DNA from 3 places in the Janthinobacterium sp. GMG1 genome. Region 3 is predicted to be linked to each of the others. Evidence: predicted binding sites of a transcription regulator. Region 3 holds the regulator's gene; each other region holds the start of a gene.
The links. Region 3 encodes FNR, which switches genes on or off when oxygen is low (the NO sensors DNR and NnrR bind a similar motif). Its sites were predicted from a motif close to TTGATNNNNATCAA; they were not measured.
Positions count from the first base shown of each region.

Region 1: the regulator FNR is predicted to act here: its motif matches at 2,006-2,019, upstream of SJI03_RS23845 (bacteriohemerythrin).
Region 2: the regulator FNR is predicted to act here: its motif matches at 4,694-4,707, upstream of paaA (1,2-phenylacetyl-CoA epoxidase subunit PaaA).

Region 1 covers NZ_JAXQNT010000011.1:55,750-63,554, forward strand. The annotation lists gene SJI03_RS23835 (TonB-dependent siderophore receptor) at 1-359, opposite strand, end outside; gene SJI03_RS23840 (hypothetical protein) at 869-1,528, shown strand; gene SJI03_RS23845 (bacteriohemerythrin) at 1,532-1,930, opposite strand; gene SJI03_RS23850 (hypothetical protein) at 2,133-2,288, opposite strand; gene SJI03_RS23855 (hypothetical protein) at 2,440-2,625, opposite strand; gene SJI03_RS23860 (sulfite reductase flavoprotein subunit alpha) at 2,736-5,246, opposite strand; gene SJI03_RS23865 (sigma-70 family RNA polymerase sigma factor) at 5,428-6,024, shown strand; gene SJI03_RS23870 (FecR domain-containing protein) at 6,014-7,030, shown strand; gene SJI03_RS23875 (TonB-dependent siderophore receptor) at 7,125-7,805, shown strand, end outside.
Region 2 covers NZ_JAXQNT010000001.1:374,762-382,566, forward strand. The annotation lists gene SJI03_RS01770 (TonB-dependent receptor) at 1-575, shown strand, start outside; gene SJI03_RS01775 (aminotransferase class V-fold PLP-dependent enzyme) at 587-1,912, shown strand; gene SJI03_RS01780 (M14-type cytosolic carboxypeptidase) at 1,964-3,088, opposite strand; gene SJI03_RS01785 (hypothetical protein) at 3,230-3,484, shown strand; gene paaX (phenylacetic acid degradation operon negative regulatory protein PaaX) at 3,595-4,524, opposite strand; gene paaA (1,2-phenylacetyl-CoA epoxidase subunit PaaA) at 4,792-5,781, shown strand; gene paaB (1,2-phenylacetyl-CoA epoxidase subunit PaaB) at 5,810-6,094, shown strand; gene paaC (1,2-phenylacetyl-CoA epoxidase subunit PaaC) at 6,094-6,861, shown strand; gene paaD (1,2-phenylacetyl-CoA epoxidase subunit PaaD) at 6,867-7,394, shown strand; gene paaE (1,2-phenylacetyl-CoA epoxidase subunit PaaE) at 7,435-7,805, shown strand, end outside.
Region 3 covers NZ_JAXQNT010000013.1:63,074-70,878, reverse strand. The annotation lists gene modB (molybdate ABC transporter permease subunit) at 1-597, shown strand, start outside; gene SJI03_RS25435 (sulfate/molybdate ABC transporter ATP-binding protein) at 615-1,316, shown strand; gene SJI03_RS25430 (TOBE domain-containing protein) at 1,351-2,118, shown strand; gene SJI03_RS25425 (response regulator) at 2,245-5,319, opposite strand; gene fnr (fumarate/nitrate reduction transcriptional regulator Fnr) at 5,569-6,327, shown strand; gene SJI03_RS25415 (FixH family protein) at 6,331-6,855, opposite strand; gene ccoG (cytochrome c oxidase accessory protein CcoG) at 6,958-7,805, opposite strand, start outside.

The sequences.
Region 1 (7,805 bases), on a different contig from region 3:
TGGTTCACCTGGATGCCCGTCGTCTGCGCCAGCGCCTGGTCCAGCCGCACGGCGCCCAGGTCGTCGAGCAACTGGCGCGTGATGACGCTGACCGATTGCGGCGTCTCGCGCAGGGACAGGTCCATGCGCGTGGCGCTGCGCGTTTCGCCTGCCGTGTACGACTGCGTGCCTTCCGTGGTGGCCATCGAATGGCCCAGCACAGTGACGGCCGGCATGGTGACGTCGGCCTCAGCAGCATCGGCAGCCTGTGCAGGCAAGACCACGCCGGCGGCAAGACTGAGCAGGCTGATGTGTAATAAGCGGGGGAGGGGGCGCAAGGCGGGCTGGCGCGAAGAAGAGAAGACGGTGGTCGATTGCATTATTTTCCTGGAGTATTTTTAGTCGTGTGTGTTCCTATCTCGTCTGGCGAGTGGCGCAGTAGCTGGGGGATGGCGTGACGCTGGCCCGGGATCTGGCTCGGATAGCAGTCCACCCGCGCATGGCAGTGGAAAGGTCGTGCATAATTCAGTTCACATTATGTGAATAAGAATCATTATCAATATAGGTGGTATTTGCCAAATAATCAAGCGTGCGCACCAAAAGAGTGCGGACAGGCGTGCAGGCAGGCCGAGGGCGTATCGTCCGACCTTCTGCGATAATGCAGGCGCTGATAAAATATTTTCCTCATTGAAAGAAATGCATGCGTACATGGATCGCTTGTGCCGGATGGTTGTGTGTCGTGTCGCTGGGCCAGGCCCAGGAGCAGGCGCCGCCGCCGGCTGTTCCCGCGCCGCTGCAGAGCGCTAGCGTTCCGCCCGCCGCCGCGGTCGTATCGCCCCCCCTTGCGCCTGCCACAGCCGCGGCGCCAGCGGCGAGTGCGGAGGACGCCTTGCCGTCGCAAACGGTGACGATCACGGCCAGCAGCGACGCCAAGGCGCCGCGCGTGCGCTTCACGGCTTACCGTGAAAGTTATCTGACGGCCAGGAAAGTGTGGCAAGTGTCGAGCGGCAGCGTGGTCATGGCCCTGCGCCTGATTCCGGCCAAGCTGAGCGCCACCATCGACGACGTGCGCGTGGCTTTGCAAGGCAATGGCGCACCCGTGCCGATCAAGGTTTCCAGCGGCGGCGTGTTTGTCGTGCCGCTCAACGATGACATCGCCGCGCAGGACGGTACTTTCCTGGTGAACAAGAGCAGGGGCGAGCTGACGGCGAATATCGTGCTTCAGCCGTCCGTGGCGCGCGATGCCTGGAACGTCACGCGCGTGGGGCAGGTTTTGCACGACGCCCGGCGCGCCGTGCGGGCCATTACGCCGTGGTACAAGCGGCCGTTCGCCAGCGATGTGCAATCGCTGGCGTTCTGCGCTACCGAGCGGGGCAGCGCGCTGCAACTGGTCGAAGGCGAGCAGCTGATCGCCACCCTGCCCATGAACGAGGCGGCCGTCAACGACATCAACCAGCCCGTGTTTTGCAAGATTTTCGATGGCGAAGACAAGTACCCGGGACACTACCGCGTCGTCTTGCCCGAGCAAGCGACGGTGCTGCTGCTGTAGCGTCTAGTTCGGCTGGCGCTGCACCAGTTCCAGCGCCGCCGCCAGGGCCAGGTCCATGGTGGCCTGATGGAAGATCAGCCATTGCGGCAACAGCGACAGCGCATGGCGCCCCTGTTCCAGGTCACCTTCATCGACGGCGGCCCAGGCATGGTGCAAGCCGCTGAGCACGCGCGCATGCTGTTCGCGGTGGTTGGCCAGCGAGGGAAAGCCGATTTGTTCCATCAAATCTTCTTCCTCGCGGAAATCGCGTTCGACGGCGGCAATCAGCTCGCGAAACGCCACGCTGAAATGTTGGTCGCCCAGTTGCTGCAGCCGCGCCAGTTCCTGAAACAGCGCTTCATGCGCCTCGTCGATGACGGGAACCCCCAGCGCCATCTCATCCTTCCAATGCGATTTACCCATGCTGATGCTCCAGGTTAAGTCCGTCCCGGTGCGAAGCGGACTGTTCCAGTGTGGACGCGGCGAAGGGGGAAATCCATGATCTGGATCAAAAGTATGGTGAAGAGGAGGAGGATTGAGGCACTGAGAAATGAAGGAAAACGGGGAACAAATCCCCATCCGCAATAAAGCGTTTTTAAATGAGGTAAGCTGCTACCTAGCGCGTTTAATGCTTCGGCCAGCGAGCCCAGAGGGCTTGTGCGTCTACATTCGGCACCTGCATCTGCTGCCCGGCGGACGTCTGCATCGCATCCCTCAGCACGAGGGGCACGAGCAGCAAGGCCGACAAGGCAAGGCAGGCCAGCACTTTGAGCGTCAACATGGTCGTCTCCCGGTGTCCCGGCGGCGGCGCGGGGATGCGGCGCCTGCCGGTCACTTCCTTATGCACTACCATGCTTGCAGTTTAGTTCATCTGGTCGTAACTTCAACTTATTGCTGTGATGCACCGCACCAGTTCGCCTGGTGCCACGGGCTTATTTCGCCTTGCGGCTGCGCCGTGGCTTGCCTGCGGCGGGCAGGAAAGAGTCGAACCACACTTGCGTCAGTTGCCGCGTATTTTTCGCCGCTTCGCGCTTGACGGCGGCCGTCGCATGGCCGCGCGCCGTGTTGGCGATGCGGTTGGCGGCGCTCAGGTACATGCTCATCCAGGGGTTTTTCATGGCTAGCCTCGCAGACGGTGGGGGGAATGTCCCCACTCTAGTCCGATGGCTGGCGCTGACTGTGCGCCTGCCCACATAGCCGGGCGGTGCCGGGGGCGGATTGATGTAGATCAATACACGTCGCGGCGGTAGCGCCCGGCCGCCAGCAGCGCGTCGAGGCCCTCCTGGCCCAGCACTTCTTGTAGCACAGCATCGATTCCTGCCGCCATGCCGTGCAAGCTGCCGCACACGCAGACGATGGCGCCTTGCGCCAGCCAGTCGCGCAGCTCGCCAGCGCTGGCGCGCAGGCGGTCTTGCACGTACTGCCGTGTCTCACCATCGCGCGAAAAGACGCGGTCCAGGCGCGCCAGGTGGCCAGCGTCCAGCCAGCCTTGCAACTCTGCGCCGCAGATGCTGTCAAAAGCTTGCTGGCGCTCGCCGAACAGCAGCCAGTTGCGCGCCAGTCCCGCCCGCTTGCGCGCGCGCAAATGCGCACGCAGGCCCGCCAGGCCGGAACCGTTGCCGATATAAATGCAGGGCACGTCCACCAGGGCGGGCGCGAAGGCGGGATTGGCTTGCAGGCGCAGGCGGATGGGGGCGTCCGGCGGGGCGAAGCGCGTGAGCCAGCCGGAGGCCAGGCCATGGCCTTGATTCTGCGCGCCCGCATGGCGTTCCTGGCGCACCAGCAATTGCAGCTCGCCATCGGATGGCAGCGAAGCGAGTGAATAGCTGCGCGGCGCGTGATGGGCACTGCCTGCTTCGCCATCGCTGCCGTCCGCATTGCAAGGAATGATTTCCGCCAGCGCGCCCGCTTCCCAGGTGGCGCCGGCCGGGCCCGTCAAGGTGATTTCATGCAGTTCGCCACCCAGGCTGCCCGGGTTGAGCAGCACGCGGCGCGCCAGGCGCCACTCGGCATACGACGCTTCTTCCTGCACGCCGATGGCGTCGATGGCGCTGCCGCTGCAGCGGGCCAGCGCCTTGGACCAGTCGGCCAGCGCGGCGGGGTCGTGCTTGTCCACTTCGATCAAGGGGAACAGGGAAGTGGCGCCCAGCGCGTGTAATTGTTGCGCCAGCGCATGGCCAAAGCCGCAGAAGGCGCTGTAATGGCGGTCGCCCAGGGCCAGCATGCCGACTTCCAGGCCCGCCAGCGGCGTGCCCGAGGTTTGTTGCAACAGGCGCGCAAAGCGGCGCGTGCCGTCCGGCGCCTCGCCTTCGCCAAAGGTGCTGGCGACGATCAGTGCCCGTTCGTACTGGCGCAGTTGCGCGGGGTCAAAGCGGTCCAGCGATTGCACGTCGACGGCCACGCCCGCTTGCTGCAGGGCGCGCGCGCTTTCCAGGGCCAGGCGCTCGGCCTGTCCCGACTGGCTGGCGTAGGCCACCAGGGTCGGCAAACCTGTATCCGTCTTGCCCGGAGCGCCGGCGCCCAGCATGGCGCGCTGCGCCTGCACAGCCCGCTTGGCCTTGCGGCGGCCCAGGTACAGCATCCAGCCCGTGATGGCGAACAGGGGCAGGCCCAGGCTGGCCAGGGTGACGATGATACGGCCCGGCAAACCAAAATACGTGCCCATGTGCAGCGGATAAATGATGTTGACGAGGCGCGCACCGAGGCCCTGCTGGCTGTACGGTTCGTTTTCCGTGAGCGTGCCGTCGGACGGTGCAATGCTCATGCGGCTGCGCGCCCGTTCGTGCGGCGCATCGCTGGCCAGCCACGTGAATTGCACGGCTTCGCCGGCGCGTGTCGGCAGGCGTACGCTGGCCATGGTCCAGCCGGCGGCGTGTTGCTGGAAGCTGCTCCAGGCGGGGCCGATGTCGACGGCGGGCGCTTTCTCTTTCGGCTGGCCTTTCTTGCCCGGCGCCTGTGCCATCCTTGGCGGCTTGCCGGCCCAGGCGTCGATATTGTCGCGCACCACGTCATAGCTCCAGTAAATGCCCGTCAGGGTCAGCGCCACATACACGACCAGGCACCAGGTGCCGGCCACGGCGTGCAGATTCCACAAAAACGAGCGGCCCTTCAGGGCAGGATCGAAGGTCAGCCAGGTGCGCCAGTCCAGAGGACGGCGGGGCCAGCGCAGATACAGGCCGGAGAGTGCCAGCCCCAGCAGGCACAGGGCCAGTGCGCCCGCCACTTGCCGGCCCGGATCGCGCGGCAGCAGCAGCCAGCGGTGCAAGGATTCCGTCCACTCGAAAAATTCCGCGCCCGCCAGCGCCGGCTGGGTGGCGCCCGTGTACGGGTGCAGGTAGATCGACTCGCCGCGCCGCTGGCCATTCTTCGGTGCGAAGAACAGGCGTGGCGCCGCGCCCGCTTCTGCATACATGGTGATGGAGGCCACGCGCTGGCCGTGTTCCGTTGCGGCGATGTTGCTCAGCTGGGCTGGCGTCAACGGCGCGCGCGTTTCCACGGGTACATGGCGCACGCCGGGGTTCATGACATCGAGCAATTCATCCTTGAAGGCCAGGGTGGCGCCGCTCAGGCCGATGATCACCAGCACCGTGCCGGCCGTGATGCCGATGAACCAGTGCAATTGAAACCACACCTGCTTCCAGCTCCAGTGCCAGCGCCGTTGTTGCGGGGCTGCAAGCTGGCGAGTCTGCGGCGCATCGTCGGCGCTGGCGCGCAACTGGGGAAGGGAGGAGGTGGTCATGGCGGCTTTCGATAGCGCCGCCATGCAGGTATCAGGCATGGCGGGAAGAAGGAAGGCTGATATTTTAACGCAAACGAGAATCATTCGCAAATGATGGTGCGGTGGCACTGTTGCGCAAAAGGTCCACGCCGGGCAAGGATGATGGTTTTGATAATTTACATCGTCGTGAAATTGTGTGAAAATGAAAATCATTCTCATTCGTGATCATGATGCAGTGCTGACCCACTTGACCGGCAAGTTTGGCAGCCCCTTTGTTCGTTTGCCCGTGTCCACCATTTCTCCTTCCCTCGATCTCTTTAGCGACCTGTACAGCAGCCACCATGGCTGGCTGTACAACTGGCTGTGGCGCAAGCTGGGCTGCCGCGATGGCGCAGCCGACCTGGCACAAGACACCTTCGTGCGCATGCTGGCCACGCAGTCGGCGGACAGCCTGCGCGAACCGCGCGCCTATCTGAGCACGGTTGCCAATGGCTTGCTGGTGAATCACTGGCGCCGGCTGACCCTGGAACGCACTTTTCTTGCCGCCCTGGCCAACCGTCCCGAATTGACGGCGCCGTCGCCCGAGGAGCGGGCACTGGTGGTGGAGTCGCTGTACCGCATTGACGCCATGCTCGACACCCTGTCGCCGCGCGCGCGCCAGGCTTTTCTGCTGGCGCAGCTCGATGGCCTGACGTATGCGCAGATCGCCGTCCAGTTGGACGTGTCCGAACGGATGGTCAAGAAATACATGGCGCAAGCCATGCTGCAATGCATGCTGTGCCTGGACGATGCCGCCTAAGCCTGCTCCTGCCATGCCGCCGGCCGACTACGCCATTTTGCAGGAAGCGGCCGAATGGTACGCCGTGCTGCGCGGCGAAGACGCCGATCCTGCCGAGCAGCAAGCATGGGAACGCTGGCATGCCGCCTCGCCCGCCCACCGTGCCGCCTGGCGCCGGGTGGAAGCCGTCAGCGCGGAATTTCGCCTGCTGCCTGGCGAGCCGGCACGCCAGGCGCTCGACGCTGCGGGGCCGCGCCAGAGCGATGCCCAGCGGCGCAGCCTCGTCAAGGGGCTGCTGGCGCTGTGCCTGACAAGCGGCCTGGGCGGCGCCATGCTGCTGCGGCGCGATACGCGCAGCTGGATCGCCAGTCTGCGCGCGACTGAAAAAACGGCTATCGGCAGCGTGCGCCAGCTGGCGCTGGCCGACGGCTCGCAATTGTGGCTCAATACGGCAACCTCCCTCGACATCGATTACAGCGCCAAGCTGCGCCGCGTCGATTTGCACGGCGGCGAAATTTATATCAGTAGCGCGCGCGACAGCCGGCAGCCGGCGCGTCCGCTCGTCGTCGACACCGTGCACGGTCGCCTGCGCGCGCTGGGCACGCGTTTCAGCGTGCAGCCACAGGGTGATGCGACCTTGCTGGCCGTCTACGAGGGCAGTGTCGAAGTGGCGCCCCGCGATGGCGGTGCGCCGCGCATCGTGCCGGCCGGCCAGCAAGTGCGTTTTGGCGACGGTTTGATTGGCGAGCCGTTTGCCGCCGATCCGAATGCGGCCGCCTGGATCGAGTACCGCTTGCAACCGGAGCAGATGCGGCTCGATGATTTCCTCGCGCAACTGTCGCGCTACCGCCGCGGCCACCTGGGCTGCGCGCCCGACGTGGCGCACTTGCGCCTGGTGGGCAGTTATCCGCTGGCCGACACGGACCGCATCCTGGCGGCGCTGGAAGCGACCTTGCCCGTCAGGATCAACCGGCTGCACGACTGGTGGGTCACGGTGGAAGCCCAGCAGCCCCAGTCAAAACAGTAAATAAGAATATTTCTCAAAAAGTGGTTCCCTTTTTGAAAAGTTGTTTGGCAAGGTAGAAGTAGCCTGCTCAACAATGCAATAACAAAGGAAATCCGTGCCGCTGTTCCCACCTTGCCTGCCGTTCGCCCGCCGCCTGCTGCCGCTGTCCCTGGCTGCCGCGCTGCTGGCCGTGCCTGTCATGGCGCCGGCGGCGGAAGAGACGGTACGCAGCTTCCGCATCGCCGCCGCGCCGCTGGGTCAGGCCTTGCGCCAATTTGCGGGCCAGGCGGGGATATTGCTGTCGGCCGAAGGCGGCTTGACGCAGGGCAAACGCAGCGGCGGCGTGCATGCCAGCTTGTCCATACCACAGGGCTTGCAGCAATTGCTGGCGGGCACGGGCCTGGTGGCCGTGCAGTTGCCGGATGGCAGTTATATCGTCCGCCTGGCGCCCGTGCCCTTGCGCGCCGACCTGGACGGGGAGGGCGCGGGCCTGCAAGTGCTGGCACCTGTCACCGTGCTGGGAGACAACGATGATGGCTACCGCCGTGCCAGCTCTGCCGCCGCCAGCCGCAATGACACGGCCTTGCGCGACACGCCGCAGGCTGTCAGCGTCGTCAGCGCCGCACTGATACGCGATCAGGACATGCGCAGCCTGGCCGACGCCATGCGCTACATGCCGGGCGTGGGCACGGCCGCAGGCGAGGGCAATCGCGATACGGCGGTGATGCGCGGCAACAGTTCCACGTCGGACTTTTACCTGGACGGCATGCGCGACGACGTGCAGTATTACCGCGAT
Region 2 (7,805 bases), on a different contig from region 3:
CCGCCGCGTTTGCCGTGCCGGCCGGCGTGGCCAATCCGCTGCGCTATACCTCGGTCAGCTATTTCACGAACGACTTCGACACCACCACGCGCGGCATCGATATCGTCGGCAGCCACCTGAGCCGTATCGGCGACGGCAAGCTGAACCTGACCCTGGCCTACAACTACAACACGACGAAAGTCGACGACGGCAAGTCCAGCCTGGTGACGAATGCGGCCCAGCGCCAGGTCTTCGAGGAGCGCTTGCCGCGCCAGAAAGCCACCATCAGCGGCAACTATGACCTGGGCAACTGGAATACCCTGGCCCGCGTGCGCAATTACGGCGCGTGGACGGACAATTCCGGCAATGCCACGGGCGATATCTTCCAGCATTTTGGCGCCATGCAATTCCTCGACCTGGCGGCCAGCTACAAGATCAGCGACAAGCAGTCCGTGCGCGTGGGTATCGACAACGTGCTGGACAAGTATCCTGACGAAGCAACCTTCCAGGCCAGCCGCGGTCTGATCTATTCGCGCAATGCGCCGTACGACACGGACGGGCGTAACCTGTACGTCGAGTACAAAGTGAAATTTTAAGGGAGATGACGATGAATCCACAACGCCGCGCCCTGTTGCGCGCGGGTTCGCTGGCGGCAGCGCTGCCCATGGCGGCGGGCGCAGGATCGGCTGCGGCAGCATCTGCCGCCCTGCCTCCGTCCTTGCCATCGGTGCCGGCCGGCACCGCGCCGGAAGTCCTGGCCAGCAACCAGGCTTACTGGCAGGCCGTGGCCGCGCAGTACGACACGACCGATGCCATCGTGCAACTCGACAATGCTTTCTGGGGTTCGATGGCCAGGCCCGTGCTGCGCCATTACGAGCAGCAGCTGGCCATGGTCAACCGCGACAACGCCTGGTATGCGCGCATGCGCTTTCCCGCCGACTTCGAGGCGGCGCGCGCGGCGGCGGCCAGGGCGCTGGGCGTGGCCATCGATGAAATCGTGCTGACGCGCGGTGCGACGGAAGCGCTGCAAGTCCTGATCGCCGGCTACAACCGCTTGCGGCCGGGCGACACGGTGCTGTACGCGGATATCGATTACGACAATATGATCACCGTCACGCGCTGGCTGCAGCAGCGGCGCGGCGCCCAGGTCGTGTCGATTGCCATGCCGGAACCGTTTACGCATGACGGCGTCATCGCCGCCTATGTTGCTGCCATGGAACGGCATCCGGCGCTGAAACTGATGCTGCTCACGCACGTCAATCACCGCAACGGCATGGTCTTGCCCGTGGCCGAGATCAGCCGCCTGGCACGCGCACGGGGCATCGACGTGATCGTCGATACGGCGCACGGCTTCGGCCAGCTGGACATGACGATTCCTGACCTGCAGGCGGATTTTGCCGGCATCAACCTGCATAAATGGATAGGTGCGCCTGTCGGCGTGGGTGCTGCGTATATCAAGCGGGGCAGGGTGGCCGATATCGACCCGTACATGGGGGAACTGCGGGGAGAAAAGGCGGGCGATGATATCCGCACGCGCGTGCACACGGGCACGGTCAATTTCGCCGCTTATCTGAGCTTGCCGACGGCGCTGGACTTGCATGCGCAGATCGGCGTGGCCAACAAGCAGGCGCGGCTGCGGCTGCTGCGCAACCGCTGGGTGGAAGCGGCGCGCGCCATCGAAGGCATCGAGGTGCTGGCGTCAGGCGATCCGCGCCTGACGAGCGCCATCGCTTCGTTCCGCCTGAAGGGCAAGACGAGCGTGGCCGACAGCTATGCGCTGTCGAAAAAGCTGGTACAGGAACACGGCATCTTTGCCGTGCCGCGCGACGGCCTTGCCAGTGGCGCGTGCGTGCGCGTCACGCCAGGCATCTTTACGCCCGAGTCGCATCTGGACCGGTTGGTGGAAGCCTTGCGCAAGGTAGCCAAGGGCTGAGAGAAAAGCGCGGCCCGCCTGCGAGGTCGGGCCGCGTGACTGCGGTAAGGCTTAAGCGCGCAAGGTGGCCAGGATCGGTTGCAATACGGCAGCACCCAGGGCGGCGCTGCGGGCGCCGCTCCAGCCCGTTTGCGGGTCGGGATCGTTGGCATTGTCCTTGAACGGCAATTCCAGGGTCAACGACAGGCAGCCGAAGGCGTGCGTGATGTGGGGCGAACCCATGGTCAGCACTTCCGGCGTGAACGGGCCGTCTTCGTAGCCGTGCTCATCCTGGAAATCGGGGCTGGCCACCTTGAAGTCGGCGATGAAGCGGTCTTGCTCGGCTTTTTGTGCCGGCGTGAAATTTTCCAGCGCATCGCTGCCTGCGACGAACACATATGGCAGACCTTCGTCGCCATGCACGTCGAGGAACAGGTCGCAACCGATTTCATGCATCTTTTGTTTCACCAGGAACACTTCCGGGCTGCGCTCCATGGTTGGCGTCATCCATTCGCGGTTCAGGTTGGCGCCGGCCGCATTGGTGCGCAGGTTGCCATGCACGGAACCGTCCGGGTTCATGTTCGGCACGACGTAGAAGACGGCGTCTTGCAGGCACTGGCGGGCAAACGGATTGGCCTGGTCCAGCAAGGCTTCGAGCATGCCTTCGACAAACCATTCCGCCATCGTTTCACCGGGATGCTGGCGCGCGATGACCCAGACTTTTTTCTCGGCATCGGCGTCGCCGACCACCAGCAGGTTCATGTCGCGGCCTTCGACGGTGCTGCCCAGGTCGATCAAGCGTACCAGCGGCGACGCTTGCGCGCTGTCGATCAGGGCCAGATGACGGTCCCATGGATACGGTTCGAAGTAGGCGTAGTACACGCTTTCTTCTTCCGGCGTATGTTCGATGGTCATCACGGTGCCGTCAAAGCTGGTAGGCACGCGGAACCAGGTTTCGCGGTCATAGCTGGCGACAGCCTGGTAATCTTTCCAGCCGTCCGGGTAGGCTGACTTGCCTGCATTCATGAAGCGGATCGTGCACGCCTCGCCTTGCGCGCCTTGCAGGCGGAAGTAAAACCACTGCGTGATGTCGGCGTGGGAATCCTTGCGGATGTTCAGCTCGATGGATAGTGCATCGTCGGCGCGCAGCACCTCGATCGCGCCGGCGTCGAATTGCTGGCTGATTTTAATGGTCATGTGTGTTCCTGATAAAAACGTATGGGTTTTGCATCGTGTGCAATGGCGCGATGATACCCGTTTTAGCGGCGTCTTTGTGCTGGCGCAAACGACGCGGGACATGCTTTGCTAACGTGATAGCTCCAACATGAGGAGAGCATCATGGACGACAACGGCAAACACATACGCGAACTGGAAAAGAAAGTCAGCGCCCTCAGCGATGCGCTGGCGCACCTGGGCAAGGGCACGACCTTGCAGGAATTGCTGCGCATCATACGTTTCCCCGGCTATACGACGCCAGCCGAATTCACTTTCAACGTCGCCATCCTCGACACCATGCTGGTGCAGGCCAATGCGCTGGAAAAGCTGGGGCAGGATTTGCTGGCGGGAGCGAAGCAAGTAGTGGTGAAACAGTGAGCAGACAGTAACTTATTCCTGAACGCCTGAAAAATGTTCAGGGCAAGGCGCAGGGTCGCAGGCAGTACGAACGTACGCCCAGGCCCTGCAACGCCGCCATGGACGTTTTGTCAGGTGTTCAGACCGCCAAATCGTTCGTAGAACCACGGCTCGACATTCGGCGCCTGCTCATCCTCGCGCCGCAGGGTGGCCAGGATATGTTCCTCGGCGGCCGCATACGTGATGCGGTACAGGTCGCGCGCCAATGCGTAGGCTTGTGTGCCGGGCCACGGTTCGGGCAGCAGTTCGACGGGCAGTTGGGGGTCATGCAATTGCACGCGTCGGTAGGCGTGCGTCAGCAGCGAGCGGATGACGAAGGCTTGCTCGGCATCGAACACGGGCGCCTCTTGCAGCAGGGTCAGCAGGGGCTGGAAGCTGGCGATGAATTTTTCGTAACCGGCCATCACTTCCGACAAGTCCCAGCAGTCGCCCACCATGTCGCGCAGCGGGCGCGTGCTGACGCCCGGCAACTCTGTTGTGTGGCAGACATACAACTTGCCCTGCACCTCGTTGCGCACGAGGATATCTTCCAGCGCCTCCGTATTGCTGGCCGGATGGCCAAAGATGCCGGGAGAAATCAAGCCATAGCCGGCCCATAATAATTCCTTGCGCAGCGCGCCCCGCTCGGCGGCGCCGATGCTACCGGCCGGCCCGATCACCAGGGTCCAGCTGCCATCCCAGTGCACGACCAGCGGCGCATAGATGCGGCGATAGGCACGTTCGAAGCGGGCCAGCGCCTCCGGGCGTATCGTATAGGCGCTGCGGCGGCCGTCGCGCTGCGAGCTGAGCCAGCCTTCCTGCGCCAGGCGGAACACGCTGGTGCGCAACAAACGGTCATTGACGCCGAATGGCGCCAGCAGTTCGATCAGGCTGCCCAGCCAGATGGCGCCGCCGCGCGGCACGATGGCGTCGCCAAAGATGGTCATCACCAGGGACTTCGAGCGCGGTGGGTCGCTTTCCAGGAAATCGGCTATCCATGCCGTGCAGCGGGTGTTCTTCATGTGGTTCCGGTCTGGCCGTGTTGCGGTCGAATCAATAAAAGCAGCAGTTTACTTGGCTGCGCGGGTAGCGCGGCAATAATTTGCCGGAAGCGCTGGTGGCGCTCTGTAGTGTTTTCTCATCAGCAATATCATACGCACAAAAAAGCTGCACAAGATACGAATTTTTAAAATGATTCATATCAAGTGTATGCAAATCGTTTTTTGTATCGTATTATCTGTTCATCGCACCGCGTTGCTGCGCAAAATCAAAGACATGGGAGACAGATCATGTACGCACAAATGGTTGAAACCGGCCTCAAGAACGTCCGTTCCCTCGACGACATGGGCCAGGAAGAGCGCGCTTTCCAGGCACGCATCGACGAAGGCATCAAGATCGAGGCCAAGGACTGGATGCCGGACGCCTACCGCAAGACCCTGATCCGCCAGATTTCGCAGCACGCGCACTCGGAAATCGTCGGCCAATTGCCAGAAGGTAACTGGGTCACGCGCGCGCCTACCCTGAAACGCAAGTCCATCCTGCTGGCCAAGATCCAGGATGAAGCGGGCCATGGCCTGTACCTGTATAGCGCCGCAGAAACCCTGGGCGTATCGCGCGATGACTTGCTGGCCGCCTTGCACTCGGGCAAAGCCAAGTATTCCAGCATCTTTAATTATCCGACCCTGTCGTGGGCGGACATGGGCGCCATCGGCTGGCTGGTCGACGGTTCCGCCATCATCAACCAGATTCCCCTGTGCCGTTGTTCCTACGGTCCGTATGCGCGCGCCATGATCCGCGTCTGCAAGGAAGAATCGTTCCATGCGCGCCAGGGCTACGACATCATGATGTCGCTCTGCAAGGGCACGCCCGCGCAAAAAGCCATGGCGCAGGATGCCTTGAACCGCTGGTGGTGGCCTTCGCTGATGATGTTCGGCCCGTCCGACGCCGCTTCCGTCAACAGCGCCCAGTCGGCGCAATGGCGCATCAAGCTGTTCTCGAACGACGAATTGCGCCAGCGCATGGTCGACCAGACCGTGCCGCAGATTGAATACCTGGGCCTGACCGTGCCCGATCCCGACCTGAAGTTCAATGCGGAAACGGGCCACTATGAATTCGGCGAGATCGACTGGTCCGAGTTCAACAACGTCTTGAAGGGCAATGGCCCGTGCAACCGCGAACGCCTGCAAACGCGCGTGAAAGCGTATGAAGACGGTGAATGGTTCCGCGATGCCTTGGTCGCGTATGCAGACAAGCAAGCTGCTAACAAAGCGGCAGCGTAAATACATAAGACAGATAGGGGATAGCAACATGAGCAAAGAATGGCCATTGTGGGAAGTTTTCATCCGCAGCCAGCACGGCCTGGCGCACAAGCATGTGGGCAGCCTGCACGCTTCCGACGCCACCATGGCGGTCAACCATGCGCGCGACGTCTACACGCGCCGCAATGAAGGCGTGAGCATCTGGGTGGTGCGCGCGGCCGATATCGTCGCCAGCAGCCCCGGCGACAAGGGCGCCCTGTTCGAACCGTCGAACAGCAAGGTGTACCGCCATCCCACCTTCTTCCCGATGCCGGAAGAAGTCAAGAACCTGTGATGGGAGCGCTTGCAATGGATGACAAGGTCAACTACCTTTTGCGCCTGGGCGACAATGCCCTGATCCTCAGCCAGCAGCTGTCGCAGCTGTGCGGCAAGGGCCCTGCGCTGGAAGAAGACATGGCGCTGACCAACGTGGCGCTGGATTTGCTGGGCCAGACGCGTTTGTGGTTCAGCTATGCGGCCGAACTGGAAAACGCGGGCCGCGACGAGGACGACATCGCCTTTTTGCGCGACGCCCACGATTTCAAGAACTGCCTGCTGCTCGAACAGCCGAACGGCAATTACGCCGACACGATGATGCGCCAGTTCTTCTTCGACAGCTGGCACTATTTCCAGCTGCTGGAACTGACGAAATCGACGGATGCGCGCATCGTCGAGGTGGCGCAAAAGTCGATCAAGGAAGTGACCTATCACCTGCGCCGCAGCGGCGACCTGATCGTGCGCCTCGGCGACGGCACGGCGGACAGCCACGCCAAGACGCAGGCTGCCGCCGACAAGCTGTGGATGTACACGGGCGAGATGTTCAAGTACGACGCCGTCGACCAGGCCATGGTCGCCGTCGGCATCGCGCCGCCATCGGACGTGCTGCGCCGGGCTTTCCTCGAGCACGTGGCCGAGATCTTCGCCGAGGCGACGCTTGTCATGCCGGCGCCCGACGCCTGGATGCAAAAGGGCGGCAAGCAGGGCGCGCACACGGAGCACCTGGGTTTTATCCTGGCCGAGATGCAGTTTCTGCAGCGCGCCTATCCCGGGGCGGAGTGGTAATGAACATGGTCGCTGGCGCCGCGGCGCTGGACGCCGCCCAGGTCTGGACCTGGCTCGGTGACGTGCCGGACCCGGAAATCCCCGTCATTTCGGTGGTGGACCTGGGCATCGTGCGCGCCGTCGAAGTCACGGATAGTGATGCCTGCATCGTGACGATCACGCCCACGTATTCGGGCTGCCCGGCCATGCAGGTGATCGCCGATGCCGTCACGGATGCCTTGCGCAGCCATGGCGTGGCCAAGGTGACGCTGGTGAACCAGCTGGCGCCCGCCTGGACCACGGACTGGATGAGCGAAGCGGGCAAGGCCAAGCTGAAAGGCTATGGCATCGCCCCGCCGCAGCAGCAGGTGATCGACATCAGCGGTTTGAAAGGCGGTGTCAAGCGCCAGGCGATGCCAAAGCTGGACGTGATCTGCCCGAACTGCGGCTCGACGCATACGCAGCTGACCAGCCAGTTCGGCTCCACGCCGTGCAAGGCCCTGTACAAATGCCTGGCTTGCCGTGAACCGTTTGACTACTTCAAGTGCCACTAAAAAAATCAGGCACACGTTCCGAAGAAACTGGAGATGAAGCATGAGTAAATTTTATCCGCTGTGCGTAGCGAACGTGCGCAACGAAACGCGCGACACCATCGCCGTCACGTTCGACGTGCCAGCCGAGCTGCAGCAGCAGTTCCGCTTCCAGCAGGGCCAGCACCTGACCCTGCGCGCCCATATCAATGCAGAAGACGTGCGCCGCTCGTATTCCATCTGTTCCGCGGTGCAGGACGGCACCCTGCGTGTGGCCATCAAGCGCACGCCGGGTGGCGCCTTTTCGACCTGGGCGAACGACACCTTGAAGGCCGGCGCCACCATCGAGGTGATGCCACCCATGGGCCACTTCAACGTGCCGCTCGACTGCGTCAACCGCAAGCACTACCTGGCGTTCGCGGCCGGCAGCGGCAT
Region 3 (7,805 bases):
GGCATCGGTACGGGCTACCTGCTGGCGCGCACGCGTTTTCCCGGGCGCGAACTGCTCGACGCCCTGTTGACCCTGCCGATGGTGATGCCGCCCACCGTGCTCGGCTATTACCTGCTGGTGCTGCTGGGCCGGCGCGGCACGCTGGGCATCTGGCTGCAGGATAACTTCGGCATCAACCTCATCTTTACGTGGCAGGGCGCCGTGATCGCCTCCACCGTGGTCGCCTTTCCCCTCGTCTTCAAGCCCGCCCGCGCCGCCTTCGAGGCCGTCGACGGCCAGCTGGAGCAGGCGGCCCGCGTGCTGGGCATTTCGGAAATGGCGATCTTTTTCCGCGTCACGTTACCGCTGGCCTGGCGCGGCATCCTCGCCGGCGTGCTGCTGGGTTTTGTACGCGCGCTGGGCGAGTTCGGCGCCACCCTGATGGTGGCCGGCAGCATCCCCGGCAAGACGCAGACCCTGTCGGTGGCCGTGTTTGAAGCCGTGCAGGCGGGTCAGGATGAAGTGGCCAATACGCTGGTCCTGATTATCTCTGTTGTCTGCATCGTGGTGCTGTTGTCGGCTGGCCGCCTGGCACCCGGGCGCATCGCGCACAAATGACGCCTATGATGATGCCTATGCAACTCGACCTCGACCTCCGCGCCACCTTGCGCTCCGGCAAACGCCGCTTCGACCTGCAGGTGCAATGCACCTCCAGCAGCCAGCGCATCGCCATGTATGGCCCGTCCGGCGCCGGCAAGAGCATGACCCTGAAAGCCATTGCCGGACTGTTTACACCGGATGCAGGACATATCCGCCTGAACGGGCGCACCCTGTTCGACTCCGCCGCCGGCATCAATTTGCCGCCGCAGCAGCGCAATGTCGCCTATCTGTTCCAGGATTACGCGCTGTTCCCGCACCTGACGGTGCGCCAGAACGTGGGTTTTGGCCTGAGCCGCGGCTGGTTCAACCCGCGCGCGCGCGAAAAATTGCAGAAGGTCGAGCATTGGCTGGACGCATTCCACTTGCAGGAACTGGCGCAGCAGTTCCCCGACGAGTTGTCCGGTGGCCAGCGCCAAAGGGTGGCGCTGGCGAGGGCGCTCGTGGCCGAGCCGGCTGCGCTGCTGCTCGACGAGCCGTTTGCCGCCCTCGATCCGGCCCTGCGTGTCAAAATGCGGCTGGAACTGAGCCAGTGGCAGCAGCGCCTGGACGTGCCCATGATCCTGATCACACATGATCCGGAAGATGCGCGCATCCTGGGCGAGCATGTGCTGTACTTGCGCGACGGGCAGATCGATAACAGGGAAGAACACATGGCATTGGGTGAACGCATTGGATAAATCAGCGGCCATCGGCCTGCAAGGCTCGGTATGGATGACGGTGGGCGGAGAAAACCTGGGCGGCGCCGGCCGGGTGGAATTGCTGGGTGCCATCGCCGAGTGCGGCTCCATCACGCAGGCGGCCAAGCTTGTGAAGATGAGCTACAAGGCGGCCTGGGATGCCATCGACGCGATGAACAACCTGGCTGGCGAACCGCTGGTCGAGCGCCTGACGGGCGGCAAGGGCGGCGGCGGCACGCGGCTGACGCCACGGGGACGCCAGCTGGTCGACAATTTCCGCATCATCGAGCGCGAGCATGCCCGTTACCTGCGCCAGCTGGGCAGCCAGGCGGAAGGCATCGCCGACGACCTTTTACTCATACGGAGAATGGCCATGAAAACCACGGCACGCAATCAATTCCTGGGCAAGGTGGCCGAACTGAAACAGGGCGCCGTCAACGACGAAGTCACGCTGGAATTGCCGGGCGGACAGCATATCGTGGCCATCGTCACGCAGGGCAGCAGCGCCAGCCTGGGCCTGGTGCCGGGCGCGGAAGCGTTCGCGCTGATCAAGGCTTCGTCGATCATCCTTGTGACGGACAGCCATGGCGCGCGCTTTTCCGCGCGCAACCAGCTGGCCGGGGTGGTGACGCGCGTGCAGACGGGCGCCGTCAACACGGAAGTGGTGCTGGACCTGCCGCGCGGCGGCACGATCGCCGCCATCATCACGAATCAGAGCAGCACCGATCTGGGCATCGAACCGGGCAGCAATGTGACGGCGATGTTCAAGGCGTCCAGCGTGATTCTGGGCGTGCCCGCATAAAACGCCAAAGCAAATCTACTGCGCGTCGCGATTTGCGGCCTGCGATGCTCACCGTGCTCTAGCACGGTTGCGCTTCTTAGCCACAACTCACTGCCGCTCGCTACGGTTTTCTTAGGCGTTTGGGTGCTAATCCTTCAGCCTGGACAACCAATCCGCTGCCGCCGCCAGCGCCAGTTCCAGTTCCTGCGCCGTGTGCGCCAGCAGCGCCGGCACCTCGTCCAGACGGCCCGCATCGATGGCTTCCTCGGTGGCGAAGGCGGCGCGGATCAGGCGTTTCGTGCCCAGGGTGCCGACGGAGCCGCGCACGCTGTGCAGGATGCGCGCCACGTCGCTGTGGCGGCCCGCCTGCAACGCTGTTTCGGCGTCGCGCACGGGCGTCATGCCCTTGTTCAGCGCGTCTTCCACCATGCGCCGCAGCACGCCGCGCCCCTTCGCATCGCGCCCCATCACGCGCATCAGCGGCGCCATGGAAAACACTTCCTCATCGGCGACGCGTGCCGGCTCGGCCGTCTGCACTTGCGGGCGCTTGGGCAGGTGGCGCAGGATGACTTCCATCATCTCTTCCACCACCACGGGCTTGGCGATGAAGTCGCTGATGCCGGCCGTCATGCAGCGCTCGCGCTCGGACGCCAGCACGCCGGCCGTCATGGCGATCACGGGCAGGTTCAGGCGCAGTTCCGTGCGGATGATGTGGGTGGCGCTGAAACCGTCCATGACGGGCATCTGCATGTCCATCAGCACGATGTCGTAGCGCAACGCTTCCGTGCGCAGCCGTTCCACGGCTTGCAAGCCGTCGCCCACCACGTCCAGGGTGGCGCCCATGTGTTCGAGGATGCCGCGCGCCACGGCCTGGTTCAAATGATTGTCTTCCACCAGCAGGAAATGCACGCCGGCCAGTTCCGTGCCCAGCGGCTGGTGCAGCATGCGTGGCTCGCCGCCGTCGTTCTTGGTAATCAGCGCCTGGTGCAGGGCATCGAACAGGCTGGAGCCCGTGATCGGCTTCATCAGCACAACGTCGGCCTCGGCCGCGCTGGAAATTTCCTCCAGGTGGTTGCGGGCGAAGGCGTTGACCATCACCACGATGGGCTGGCGCTGGCCGCTGGCCGCCTGGCGGATGGCCTTGGCTGTGGCCAGGCCGTCCATGACGGGCATGTGCCAGTCGGCCAGCACCACGTCGTATGGTTGCTGCTGCGCCAGGCGTTCGCGGTACAGTTCGATGGCGGCAAAGCCGGAGTCCACTTCGTCGGCCAGCCAGCCCCACGCCTCGATCAGCTTGACGATCAGTTCGCGCGTGGTGCGGTTATCGTCGGCCACCAGCAGGCGCAGCTGGCCCAGCGCGGGCGTGCGCCGCGTTTCGGCCGGTTGCGCCAGCATCTCGAAGGGCACGCTGAACCAGAAGCGGCTGCCCTTGCCTTCGCTGCTGGCGACGGCGATGTCGCCGCCCATCATGTGGATCAGCTGCTTGCTGATGGCCAGGCCCAGGCCCGTGCCGCCGAAGCGCCGCGTGATGCTCTGGTCGCCCTGGGAAAACGCGGAAAACAGCTGTTGTTGCTGCAGTTCCGTCATGCCGATGCCCGTGTCGCGCACTTCGAAGCGCAGCCAGGCGCGGCCGCTCTCGCTCTCGGCCAGGCTGACGGCCACCACCACTTCGCCGCTCTCCGTGAACTTGATGGCGTTGCCGGCCAGGTTGACGAGGATTTGCTGCAGGCGCTGGGCGTCGCCGACGAGGCGCCGCGGTACGTCGGGTTCGACGGCGATGGCCAGTTCCAGTTCCTTTTCGCCCGCATTCATCGTCATCGTCGTGGCCAGGGTATTCATGACTTCGTCGAGGTCGAATTCGACAGGCGACAATTCCATGCGGCGCGCCTCGATCTTCGAATAGTCGAGCACGTCGTTGAGGATGCCCAGCAGCGACTGGCCCGCCACGCGCACCATGGTCAGATACTTGCGTTGTTCCGTATCGAGCCTGGTATTGCCCAGCAAATACACCATGCCCAGCACGGCATTGAGGGGCGTGCGGATTTCATGGCTCATGTTGGCCACGAAATCGCTCTTCGCGCGGTTGGCCGCTTCGGCGCGGTCGCGTTCCTGTTCCAGCTCCGCCGCGCGCGCTTCGAGTTCCTGCTGCAGGCGGTCGCGTTCGCTCATCAGGCCGTTGAACGCTTCCGTCAGTTCGCCGATCTCGTCGCGCTGCTGTACCGGCACGGGGGTGAAGCGGCTGCCGCTGGTGCGCAGGGCCAGCAAGGTGTCGCGCAGGCGCACCAGCGGCGACAGCAGGCGCACGGTGACCCAGCCCAGAACGGCAGCGGCCAGCAGCGAAGCGAGGATGCTCCACAGCACCAGCCGGTACAGCACGCCATCGAACGGTTCAAAGGCATCCTCGACGGGCAGCGAGGCGGCCAGCAGCCAGTTCACGGATTTCAGGCGCTTGAAGCTGTTGACGGCCGTGATGCCGCGGCTGTTGGTGCTGACCATGCTGCCTTCGCCATCTTCCTTCAGCAACTGGGTCGTCGTCAGGTTGGCGTTCGGCTTGCGCGGTTGCAGCAAGCGGCTCGTATCGGGGTGCAGCACATAGCGCGGCACGGCGCCGCGCGTGAGGATGAAGTAATAGCCGCTCTTGCCGATCTTTTCCGAGCGCAGGCGGCCCAGCAGGTTGTCCTTGTACAGGCGCAGCACGCCGATCACCACGCCGGCCACCCGGCCATCGGCGGCCAGCACGGGCGCCACCATCTGCACGATGGGCATGCCGCTCGATTTACCAAGCATCGGTTCGGTGATCATGGGCTGGCGCGTGCGCAGGACGGTCTGGAAATACTCGCGCTCGGCAACGTTGATGCCGGCGCGCCCCGCCACTTCCGGCATGTCGGCCACGATGGCGCCCTGCGCGTCGAGCACCAGCACGTCATCGAACAGCACCAGCATCGAGCGGCGCGAATAGTATTCGCGCAATTGGGCGGGCCGGGCGATCAATTCCGGCGGCTGTTGCCGGGCCGTCAGGGTGACGATCTGCAGCAGCATGCCCAGCTTGTCGTCGAGCTCGGCAGCGGTGCGGGTGATCAGGGACGATTGCTGGCTCAGCAGTACTCGGGTGAAGTCGTCGCGCATGTGCTGCACCTGGATCATGGTGACCAGCGCGATCATGGCGATCGAGGTCAGGCTGGTGGCCAGCGCGACTTTTGCTTTGATGCCGAGAGGCTTCATGATTTCCTTTTCAGTACCGGGCGGCACAGGCGGCAGATAATGCTGTCAGGAATTTTCCTATCAATACCCCAGCTTGGCAAGCGCCACCGCGCAAATTGCCCGCCCCGTACGGGCTTTTGACGATGTTGCCATATAATTAAAGGCTGGACGTCGTTTATTCGCCGAAATTACGGTGAAATTGGTATACGGCAACCCTGTATGCAGCTGTATGCAGTAAACTTGTTGTTGCATTTTCTAAAAGGTACCGACATGACTGAAGCGCTACTCACTCCCACCTTGCCCACCGTGAACGTGGAGGCGTTGCGTGCGCGATGCTCGACCTGCAGCATGCATCAATTGTGCCTGCCGATGGGCCTCGATGTGGGCGACATGGACAGGCTGGACCAGATCATCGGCCGCCGCCGCAAGATCGTGCGCGGCGCCTCGCTGTTCCGCATCGGTGACTCGTTCCAGAACCTGTATGCGATCCGCCTGGGGCACTTCAAGACGTACCAGATCAATCCCGGTGGCGAAGAGCAGGTGACGGGTTTCCAGATGGCGGGCGAACTGCTGGGCATGGATGCCATCAGCGCCGACCGCCACCACTGTAATGCAGTGGCGCTGGAAGACAGCGAAGTGTGTGAAATCCCGTTTTCCAGCCTGGAACAATTGCTGGGCAATATGCCGACCCTGCTGCGCCATTTCCACCGCATGATGAGCCAGGAAATCACGCGCGAGCAAAGCGTGATGCTGTTGCTGGGCAATATGCAGGCGACGCAGCGGTTTGCCGCCTTCATCGTCAACCTGGCGTCGCGCTATGAAGCGCGCGGCTATTCGGGCAGCAATTTCCAGCTGCGCATGTCGCGCGAGGAAATCGGCAACTACCTGGGCCTGACCATCGAGAGCGTCAGCCGCCTGCTATCCAAATTCAAGAAGGAAGGCTGGCTGCGCGTGTCGAACCGCGAGATCGAGATATTGCAGCCGGCCAAGCTGAAGGCCATTACGGCCGGAACCGACATCTGCAAATAAGGCTTACAGCTCTTCGTCCGCATGCAGCGCGATGCTGCGTTGCAGCGGCCAGGTCCAGATGCCGGACAGGCGCCACTCGCGTTTGTCGTTTTCCACCAGCACTTGCCAGCGGCTGCGCTCGAGCATCGGCAGCGCCACGGAAAAATTGCCGGCCGCATCGGGCTGCACCAGCACCTTGATATCCTTTTCCGGCAGGGTCGCATGCGCCAGGTGCAGCTGCAGCGGACCCTGGTAAGCCTTGCCGAAGCTGTGCACGGAACCGGTCAGGCGTGCTTGCGCCACGTCATACGACAGGCTCGTATCCATGGCCAGGTCGCTGGCGATCGTGTCGCGCTTCAAATCCTGGTTGATCGCCTTGCCCTGCTTGTAATAATCGCCCACCACCAGCGCATCGGGCTGCGTAAACGCGATATAGCCCATGAAGCTGCCGACGACCACGGACAGGCCGGGGCCGATCATCAGCAGCCATGGCCAGCGATGCTTGTACCACGGTGCAACGGGGGCTTGCAGTTTCAGACTGTCGGACATGATATTTCTCCTGTTTAATCAGCCAGTCCCCGCATGGGGACCGGCCTTCCTGCAACTTCGTGGCGGCGGCGAGGGCACCCGGTCCCCTTCCGCCTTTCCTTGTTAACGTGGCACGATGAATACCGCGCTTTCACGCACATGCAGCGACGGGTTGTCCAGCGAGTGCAATTCGATCGCAATCTTGTTCGAACCCTTCTCTCCCACGCCGTGCGGCACGCGCAGGCGGATCGGCCAACCCAGCGTTTCCGTCGGCTGCAAGGTCACTTCTTCGCGCGTCAGCAAGGTCAGGCCCGGCAGGCCGGAAGCGCTGATCTTGAAATGCTGGGTTTGCTCCGACGTGTTCATGATCTGCAGACGGTAGACGTTTTCAATCATGCCGTCTTCCACTTCGCGTCCCATCGAACCGCGGTCGCGGATCACGTCCATTTTCAGGGGCGTGCGCAGGGCCAGCGACGTACATACGGCGATGATGATCAGGGCCAGGATGGAAGTGTAGATCAGGACGCGCGGGCGCATGGCGCGCTGGCGTATCTGCTTCGAATTGAAGTTGTTTTCCATCGCATGGTCGGTACTGTAGCGTACCAGTCCCCGTGGCCGGTCAACCTTGTCCATCACGCTGTTGCAGGCATCGACGCAAGCGGCGCAACCGATGCATTCATACTGCAGGCCGTTGCGGATATCGATACCGGTCGGACACACCTGCACGCACAGGGTACAGTCGATGCAATCGCCCAGCTTGTCGTTGTTGCCGGCCTTCTTGCTCATGGCGCCGCGTGGTTCGCCGCGCTTGGCATCATAGGTGATGATCAGGGTGTCCTGGTCGAACATGGCGCTCTGAAAGCGCGCGTAGGGGCACATGTATTTGCACACCTGCTCGCGCAGCCAGCCCGCGTTGCCGTAGGTTGCCAGGCTGTAGAACAAGACCCAGAACCATTCCCAGGGACCGAAGT